Regions from separate parts of the Marinicrinis sediminis genome, predicted to be linked through region 3. Evidence: riboswitches for the same ligand, from Rfam matches in the RefSeq annotation. Region 3 holds a riboswitch; each other region holds the start of a gene.
The links. A riboswitch is a leader RNA that binds a small molecule or an ion and turns the genes downstream of it on or off. The one in region 3 is predicted to bind thiamine pyrophosphate.
Positions count from the first base shown of each region.

Region 1: another riboswitch for thiamine pyrophosphate. It lies ahead of ACFSUC_RS06510 (thiazole synthase); the one in region 3 lies ahead of thiC (phosphomethylpyrimidine synthase ThiC).
Region 2: another riboswitch for thiamine pyrophosphate. It lies ahead of ACFSUC_RS03205 (ABC transporter substrate-binding protein); the one in region 3 lies ahead of thiC (phosphomethylpyrimidine synthase ThiC).

Region 1 covers NZ_JBHUMM010000010.1:100,107-103,385, reverse strand. Annotated here, with positions in the region: gene ACFSUC_RS06525 (oxidoreductase) at 1-13, opposite strand, end outside; gene ACFSUC_RS06520 (gamma-glutamylcyclotransferase family protein) at 56-622, opposite strand; gene ACFSUC_RS06515 (5-oxoprolinase subunit PxpA) at 626-1,387, opposite strand; TPP riboswitch at 1,697-1,803, shown strand; gene ACFSUC_RS06510 (thiazole synthase) at 1,926-2,717, shown strand; gene thiH (2-iminoacetate synthase ThiH) at 2,725-3,279, shown strand, end outside.
Region 2 covers NZ_JBHUMM010000005.1:35,309-38,587, reverse strand. Annotated here, with positions in the region: gene ACFSUC_RS03215 (ABC transporter permease) at 1-738, opposite strand, end outside; gene ACFSUC_RS03210 (MTH1187 family thiamine-binding protein) at 735-1,025, opposite strand; gene ACFSUC_RS03205 (ABC transporter substrate-binding protein) at 1,044-2,150, opposite strand; TPP riboswitch at 2,290-2,401, opposite strand; gene adhE (bifunctional acetaldehyde-CoA/alcohol dehydrogenase) at 2,782-3,279, shown strand, end outside.
Region 3 covers NZ_JBHUMM010000042.1:83,711-86,989, reverse strand. Annotated here, with positions in the region: gene ACFSUC_RS13560 (response regulator transcription factor) at 1-334, shown strand, start outside; gene ACFSUC_RS13555 (sulfite exporter TauE/SafE family protein) at 356-1,171, shown strand; TPP riboswitch at 1,381-1,485, shown strand; gene thiC (phosphomethylpyrimidine synthase ThiC) at 1,682-3,279, shown strand, end outside.

The DNA.
Region 1 (3,279 bases), on a different contig from region 3:
TCGCTCTCTTCATAACCATCCCTCTTTCTTTTCTTATTTATCAATCGCTGCACAATCAGGAATGGGCTGTCGATCGCCTGCGCCATGACCCGCTTGGAATCAACGGAGCATGTCTATGCGCTCTCCACACATACACCCAGCCCTCCCTTGCACGGCTGACATCCTGAATCCAGACACGGTCGTATTCATTATCTGGATGCGCTGGCCCAAAATAGTCCTCCAATGCATCCAGCACAGACAACGCTTCTTTATTTAACGTCAACCATTCACCATGCACAATCCCTTTGGCTGACGAAGCGTGTAAGGTCCGCGCTTTTTGTAAGGTCGGCGTCTGCTGGGAGATCCGCCTTGCTTGCGAATTCTGAGCCGTCTGAGCCGCCAGAGAAGTCTCCTGAGAGGTCTGCTTGAACTCAGAGACCTTGGCTGCCTGCCGCGATTGCATAACCTTCTCCTCGTCCAACAGCAACAGACCGGGATAGGGACCGAGATGCACGAGCGTACCGTATATCTGTCCTGCTTCCAACGCCCGTAGATGAGTATTGACCAGGTGATGATTGCATTCGCCCTGAAGGAGCGTTCCATATACGAAAACCGATACGACGGAATCTTGCCAAGTAGCCACAGTCTACTTCTCCCCTTTAACCAGCAATCCCGCTTCTGTCAAGCCTTGGTGCAGTCCCTGCACAAAGACCAATGCCTGCTCATTATCTCCATGCACACAGACTGTATCCGCTTCAAGTGGCACCACAAGGCCTCTTCTGCTCATGACTTCCTTCCGTTCCAGAATGGACATCACCTGTGAAATGGCCTGCTGGGCATCATGAATCACGGCCCCCGGCAGCGATCTTGGCGTCAAGGCGCCATCGTCTTCATACATGCGATCTGCGAATATTTCGCGAGCTACCCGCAGACCCCGCTTCCTTCCCTGTTCGATCAACTCACTACCGGCCAGTCCATACAGCACAAGTTCCCGATCCACATCATAGACAGCCGCTGCCACCGCCGCTGCTAGCTCCGGCTGTCTGGCTGCCATATTGTAGAGCGCCCCGTGCGGCTTCACATGATGAAGGCGCGCCCCTTCAATCTGCACAAACGCCCGCAAGGCCCCGACTTGATACACGATCATGTCATAGACTTCCTCTGCCGTAACCTGCATTTCCCGCCGTCCGAAGCCTTGCAGATCAGGCAGGCCGGGATGCGCACCGATATGAATCTCATGCTGGACACACGCTTTCACCGTGCGCTTCATCACAGAAGGATCACCGGCATGAAAGGCACAGGCGATATTCGCGGACGTGATCCACGGCAATATGTCTGCATCCTGACCCATCTGATAAACGCCAAAACTCTCGCCCAAATCGCAGTTCAGATCGATGTTCAATCGCATGAATCCTCCTCCTCCTTTTCTTTCCTCTCTGGATAATCGTCATACATGACATCGACTTGATTCTTTAACCGTTTCGATTATTCCTTTCTATCCCCATCTGTCCCTTTCTGTCCCTTTCAGTCTCTGTCTATTACCCTCTCTCTCCTGATCTGTCCCGATTTATATCCACTTATCCTCGTTTCTTCCCATCTATCCCCGTTTATCCTCATTGTGATCCCGTTCTCACTTACCTCTGACAGTTTGTCAACAACTCGCAAATGATCTTGCTTCCCACTGTCTGGCATAGTACGATTGCGTTACATATGACAACGATACAGCTAGGGGTGCCCGGCGCTTTGCCGACGGCTGAGAGGAAGTATCCAACCCTTGTACCTGATCTGGTTCGTACCAGCGTAGGAAAGCTGTCCCGATCTGTTTCACTCCGTTCATCGTGACGTGCTGTCTGTTCGTCCGAGACCCGACCGTGACCGCTCCCAGCTTGCCCGCGCCGGTAAGCTGTTTTTTGTGTCCCATTTTCCTTGGAAAGGATGAAAATACCATGATGGATACGCGCGATACCCTACTCATCGGCGACACACCGATCACGAATCGTCTATGGCTTGGCACCGGCAAATACGGCCATATGCAAACGATGAAAGACACCTTGCAGGCTGCGCAATCACAGGTCATCACCGTCGCCGTGCGACGAGCCGAATGGTCAGAAACGGAGGATTCGATCCTGCATCATCTGCCGGATAACACCATCTTGCTGCCCAACACCTCCGGTGCCCGAAATGCGGAAGAAGCCGTTCGCATAGCCAGACTGGCACAGGCAGCCGGGATGGGCAACTGGGTCAAAATCGAGGTGATTCGTGATCAGAAATATTTGCTCCCGGACAATCTGGAAACGATTCGGGCTTCAGAAAGATTAGTGAAGGAAGGCTTCATTGTGCTTCCCTATATGTCGCCCGATCTGATGGCAGCGAGGCAACTGGAAGAGGCAGGGGCCGCAGCTGTAATGCCGCTCGGCGCTCCGATCGGTTCCAATCGGGGCTTGCAAATGAAAGAACTGATTCAGATCATGATCATGGAGGCTCGCCTTCCCGTTATTGTCGATGCAGGCATCGGAAGACCGTCTGATGCTGGACTGGCAATGGAAATGGGAGCAGCAGCGGTACTGGTCAATACTGCCATTGCCACCGCCCGGCATCCCGTCCTCATGGCAGAGGCTTTTCATCTCGCCGTACAGGCCGGACGCAAAGCCCATCTCGCCGGGCTCGGTCCGGTATCCGCATCTGCTCAAGCCCAAGCTTCTTCTCCCCTGACAGGATTTCTAGGTGAAAGGAGCTGATTCATCCATGGGCTTCTATGAAACCTGCACTGCCCTCCAGTCCAGGCCACTCAGCACGATCATGGCTAACATGCATGCACGCGATGTCGAGAAAGCGCTGCTGAAGTCCCATCTGGACGAGCAGGACTATCTGGCTCTGCTCTCTCCAGCCGCAGAGCCTTACCTGGAGCCGATGGCCCAAAAGGCGCACCAGCTGACGATTCAGCACTTTGGTCGCGCCATCTTGCTATATGCTCCACTCTATGTGTCCGATCATTGTGTCAATCATTGTACGTATTGCAGTTTCAGTGTCGTCCATGATTTCCCCAGAAAACAACTGGAGCCGCAACAGCTCGAAAAAGAAGCCGCTTTGTTGCATCAGGCCGGATTGCGCCATGTTCTGCTGCTGAGCGGTGAGTCTCCCTTGCAGGCTTCTGCCGCCTACTTCCAGCGCTGTGTGCGCGCATTGTCCACCTGGTTCCCTTCCGTCTCCCTGGAGGTACAGCCGCTGCAAACCGCTGAATATGAAGCATTGGCAAAATGCGGGGTCGAGGGCTTGACCGTGTATCAGGAGGTATATGAT
Region 2 (3,279 bases), on a different contig from region 3:
TCCCTTGATCAGGCTAATCATCAGCAGGCTGAGCAATACAATAATGAAGAAACAGACAAACACACGATCGACCTGAAAGCCCGACTGGGAGATTTTCATGTAGGCGGCGATTCCCTGCTGTCTGCCTGCTGCAGACCATTCAGCAAATACGGCGCCCATTACACTGTACGTAGAAGAGATTTTAAGTCCGGAGAAGAGACTGGGCAGACCGTATGGGAATTCGAGCTTGGTGAAGAATTGCCAGCGACTGGCGCCAGACATGCGCATATACGACAGCATCATGCGATCCGTTTGGGCAAATCCGCTCAGGCCGGAAATCGCGACCGGAAAAAAACAGACCAGCGTAATAATAATGAGATGGGGTGCCTGATTGAATCCGAACCAGATGGCCAGCAGCGGGGCCAGCGCGATGATGGGAATATTCTGCGATACAATCAGGTACGGGTATAGCAGCCGATGGGTAAACGGAATCAGATGCATCAGCACCGCGGTCGTGATGCCGATCCCTGAGCCAATGGCAAACCCGATCAGCACCCGCTTCACAGTGTTTCCTGTCTTCTCCATGAGCGTGCCAAAATCCTGAACAAATGTGACCCCGATTTCACTGGGCATAGGCAGTATATAGGAAGGAACAGAAATCCAGTCGAGCCGAATGCCCCATTCCCAGCACATAAGGAGAAGGATGGCCGCTGTGCATGCTGGCCATCCTTTTTGCAATCCCTTTTTCCATTTCTTCATCGATATTTCTCCGTCAGCACATCCATGGATGCTCCTTCAGGATTGTAATAAATCTTGACCTGGGAAATCACGTTCGGCGATCCCATTTCAATCATCGCTTCGTTCATGCGCTGGATAATGTTCATACAATCTGAAAGCTCACCTTCCATCGTCGTTTCCAGCGGGTGGACTTCATATTTAATACCGGACTGATGGATGATTTCGATCGCTCTGTCTACATAGGGGATGACATCCTCGCCATCCTTCGTTTTCGGGATAATCTGAATACTTACAAGTGCGTTAGCCATGGTGACATGCTCCTCTCGTTATTCACCCTGTGCAGGCAAAAAGTCGTTGGTATACGCTTTGCTGATATCCATCGGCTTTTCCAGCAGTTCATTGTCTAGCATCCACTGAGTATAGTTGTTCCAAACGGATTCTTTCTGTTCACCCCAGCGCGGTGCGTCCGCCTGGTATTGATCTGCGAGCCACTCTTGACTGGCTTTGACAAGCTCTGCGTTCAGCTCAGGTTCAGCTTCAATCAGAATCTCAGCGGCTTTGTCCGGTTCACGCATGGCGAACTCATAGCCTTCGGTTGTTGCGTTCATGAAAGATTGGACCAGTTCAGGTTGCTCGGCAATGAGATTTTCGTTGGTGATCAGCACTGGCGTATAATAATCCAGTTCTTCTGCATAGTCCTGCAAATAAATCATGTCAATGGATTTGCCGCGAAGTTCGGCCTCAATGCCCGTCCAAGCATAGAAAATCCATGCAAAATCAATATCGCGCTCCGTGGCAGCGAAAAAGTCGCTGTCGCCAAGTGAAATGAAATCTACCTTGCTTACATCCGCACCTTCTGTGCGCATGAGGGAATCCATTACCTGTTCTTCAACTGGACTGCCCCAGCCTCCGTAGGTTTTGCCTTCAAAGTCTTTTGGTGATTTGATATTTTTCTCTACCGGAGCGGCAAAGCCGGAAGTGTTGTGCTGAATAACAGCGGCAATCGATACGATTGGCAGCTCGCTTCCTGTCCGTGCATAGGTGACTTCCTCCTGGTAGCTGACACCGAAATCTGCCTGACCGGCCGCTACAAGATTCGCAGCACCAGCATCGCCAGGCTGGATGATCTCAACCTCGAGTCCGGCTTCTTCATAATATTCATTCGCTTGCGCGACATAGAGACCGGTATGATTCGTATTCGGTGTCCAGTCGAGGACAACGGTTACCTTTTGTTTCTCTTTCTTCTCATTTGAATCTGTGGCGGAGTCAGTGTTTTCTTCATCGTTATGGCCATTAGCCGCGGCCTCGTTCTGGTTCTCAGACTGCGTATTGGTTGCCTCTCCATTCTCGTTGTTGCCTTGTCCGCATGCGGCGAGCAGGGACAGCATCAGGACCGCAATCAGCATTAGAATACCGGATCGTTTTGTCATCATGTTCATTAGTTGAATTCTCTCCTTTATCTATATAGGTATGCATACATAAAATCTTGACACGAAAAACACATAGATCACCATACAAAAAAGACGCCTCCCGCAGGAAGCGCCTCACGATTGTGTTTGAAAACAGTCATGATTAATAACAGGCTTCGCTCCCTACGCTGGCATTACCCAGATCAGGTGAAGGGTATGTGTCTTAAAGGGACACGATTCTCAGCCGGCCAATTCCAGCACCCCCGCATGTATCGTATATGGTGATATGCACCTTTTGAAGATTTCGTTACCATTATATCGACAAAATCAGCGGATGTCTACCAGTCGTCACGTTTCGTTCTCAGTTCATGTGAGTCAGCTCACAGTGTTTCCCGGCCTGGAGGATTACAATTAACAAAGTTTCGGATGTTCATATCATAAAATGAAATGACAAATCGTGATCAAGGTGCAGCAGTAAGGGAAAGACCTCCCATACTTTGTGAAAGTTTTCACAAAAAAGACACACAATCACGCGTTTGCGTTCAGGCGTTGTGACAATTGTCATAGTGAGTCCATCGAAAAAAAACTAAGATAGAGTCATAAAGAACACGCACCATGATGTGAGCGTTCGATTATCCAATAGGAGGCGGAGAACATGAATGTGACAGAGAAAAAAGCAAACGAGCAACAAACAGCTCAGAAGCAAGTCGATGTGTTGATGAATAATGCAAAGAAGGCCCTGGAAGAATTCATGAAGCTGGATCAGGAGCAGGTTGACGAGATCGTCAAACAAATGGCGCTCGCAGGTCTTGATCGTCACATGGAACTGGCCAAAATGGCTGTTACCGAAACGGGTCGCGGCGTTTATGAAGACAAGATCACCAAAAACATCTTTGCTACAGAATATATTTACCACAGCATTAAATATGACAAAACCGTTGGCGTCATTGCTGACAATCCATATGAGAACTACAAGCAGGTTGCGGAGCCAGTTGGGATCGTTGCAGGGGTAACGCCGGTAACGAACCCGACATCGACCACGATGTTTAAATCCCTGATCTCTGCAAAAACAAGAAACCCGATTATCTTTGCTTTCCATCCATCTGCTCAAAAATGTAGCGCTGAAGCCGCAAAAACGGTTTATGAAGCAGCA
Region 3 (3,279 bases):
CAAGGACGAAATGATTGCCGATATCCAGCAATATATTGATGAACACTATATGTATGATTTCTCCCTGGATGAAATTGCTCGTCATCATTATTATGTCAGCCCCTCCTATTTGAGCCGCATGTTCAAGCAGGTGACAGGTCAGCGACTGTCTGAATATCTGGTGCATGTCAGAATGGAGAAGGCGATTGAAATGCTGGAGACCAATCAGAAGGTCAATGTGAAGGATATCGCCCTGCATGTCGGCTATAATGATCCCTCCTACTTCGTGCAGGCATTCAAGAAAAGTACGGGTCAAACGCCCGGCAGTTATCGAAAATCGCAGGATCATGCCTGAAGAAAAGAAGAGGGTGAGTGAATGATTTATGCGCTGCTCGTGCTCATCGGGATCATCGGGGGAACAGTAGGCAGCATCGCCGGGCTTGGCGGCGGCATTATCGTCGTGCCTGCCTTGCTCTATATGGCCTCGGTCGTATCAGATTTAGCCTATGTGACGCCTCAGATCGCGGTCGGCACTTCGTTGTTTGTCATTATTTTTACCGGACTTTCCTCGACGACCGCCTACCTCAAGCAGAAGAAGGTGGATGTCAAAAGCGGACTCGTGCTGTTTGCGGGCAGTGGTCCTGGTGCCATCATCGGCGCCTTGCTGAACAAGCGGCTGGATGTGAACGGGTTTTATCTTTACTTTGGCCTGTTCATGATTGCGGTTTCGTTCCTTCTCCTCTTCCGAAACCGCCTAAAGCCGATTCCACTACGTGGCAGATGGATGGTCGAAGGGCGCCCTGCTGACCCGGCGGACGGGGAGGCTTATCGCTATCCCTTGCTCGTCGGGGTACTGATCGGTTTTGTAGTGGGACTGATCTCCGGTTTGTTCGGTATTGGGGGCGGTTCGTTGATGGTTCCAGCCATGATCCTGCTGTTTCAGTTTCCGGCTCGGGTGGCGGTTGCGACCTCGATGTTCATGATTACCCTGTCGGCTACGGTCAGCTCGATTACCCATATTCAGCTCGGCAATGTCGACTGGCTGCTCATGGCCCTGCTCGTTCCCGGTGCCTGGTTCGGCGGGAAATGGGGCGCTTGGCTCAATCAGAAGCTAAACAATAACGGGCTGGTCATATTGCTCCGGATCGTTCTCATTTTCGTCGGTGTGAAAATGATCTGGGACGCGATGTAGGGATCAGAAAGTGAGATAGAAAGGAAGTCAAAGAGTGAGATAGAGAGTGAGTAAAAGAGTGGGAAAGAGAACAAGTGATGATGATCCGTGCTGTGAAATCGGTCCGATATGGTTGACAACTTGAGGAAAAGAAAGGTATTTTAATTAGTAGAACCGCATAACTTGAAGTACGGATGGATGAGATGTGGCGTGCTGCGCACATCTCTCACATGTACCACTAGGGGCGCCTTCGGGCTGAGATAAGACCTTCCGGTCTTGGTCCCTTTGAACCTGATCTGGATCATACCAGCGTAGGAAAGTGGACGGAAATGTAGCCATTCACCAGGCATCGTGATGATCATGTCATATGTGCTCTGCTTTGAAGCAGAAAGGGCATGACCTGATCGTGATGACGGACAGCTGTATGCTGTGAATCGCCTGTGAATCGATACGTCTTTCGAAACCGCTCCCACGTTGGAGCGGTTTTTTTGTTTGGCAGCACAACGAATCGAGAGGAGAGGAAGAGGACGAATGAAGAATAATCAAGCGATGACGCCGCATGAGGTGCACATTAAGCCGTTGCCAGGAAGCCAGAAAGTATATGTAGAGGGGAGCAGGGAGGATCTGCGTGTTCCGATGCGCCAGATTTCCCAGTCGCCGACCGTCACGGATGCAGGAGCAGAACAGAACCCGCCATTGTCGGTGTATGATACGAGCGGACCTTACACAGACCCGGAGCAGCAGCTGGATGTCAAGGCAGGACTGCCTCCTATCCGTCAGAACTGGATCGCAGAGCGTGGGGATGTGGAATCGTATGAAGGCCGACTGATCAAGCCGCAGGATGATGGGGTGAAGCAGCTGGACGCAGAGCATGAGAAACTGCAGTTTCCAGGTCTGAAACGACAGCCTGTGCGGGCCAAAGCAGGGCAAAACGTCACACAAATGCATTATGCACGCAAAGGGATGATTACACCGGAAATGGAATTCATCGCGATTCGGGAAGGAGTCGAGCCCGAGTTTGTACGCAAGGAAGTAGCGGAAGGGCGTGCGATCATTCCGAGCAACATTAACCATCCTGAGAGCGAACCGATGATTATCGGCCGCAATTTCCATACCAAGGTGAATGCCAATATCGGCAATTCTGCGGTTACGTCTTCCATTGAGGAAGAGGTAGAGAAGATGACTTGGGCGATTCGCTGGGGAGCAGACAATATTATGGATCTGTCCACCGGCAAGCATATCCATACGACTCGTGAATGGATTATTCGCAATTGTCCGGTGCCGGTGGGGACCGTTCCGATTTACCAGGCACTGGAGAAGGTGAATGGCATCATTGAGGATCTCAGCTGGGAAGTTTATCGGGATACTCTGATCGAACAGGCAGAGCAAGGCGTCGATTATTTCACCATTCATGCAGGCGTCCGGTTGCCGTACATTCATCTCACCGCGAAACGCACAACCGGCATTGTATCCAGAGGGGGATCCATCCTGGCTGCATGGTGTCTGGCTCATCATCAGGAAAATTTCCTGTATACCCATTTCGAAGAAATCTGCGAGATCATGAAGCGGTATGATGTGGCTTTTTCTCTCGGAGACGGCCTTCGCCCGGGTTCCATTGCCGATGCCAACGACGAAGCGCAATTTGCTGAACTGGAGACGCTGGGTGAATTGACGAAGATCGCCTGGGAGCATGATGTGCAGGTGATGATTGAAGGACCCGGACATGTGCCGATGCATATGATCAAGGAAAATGTCGACAAGCAGATGGAGATTTGTCAGGAAGCGCCTTTTTATACGCTGGGGCCATTGACGACAGATATTGCGCCCGGCTATGACCATATTACCTCGGCCATTGGAGCCGCGATGATCGGCTGGTTCGGTACAGCCATGCTCTGTTATGTCACACCGAAGGAACATCTCGGCCTACCAAACAAGGAGGATGTGAAGGAAGGGCTGATGGCTTACAAGATTGCTGCTCATGCGGCAGATTTGGCGAAAGGTCATCCACATGCGCAGCGCAGGGATGATGCCTTGTCCAAGGCTCGCTTCGAATTCCGCTGGAGAGACCAGTTCCACCTGTCCCTTGATCCGGAGAGAGCTTATGAGTTTCATGACGAGACGCTGCCTGC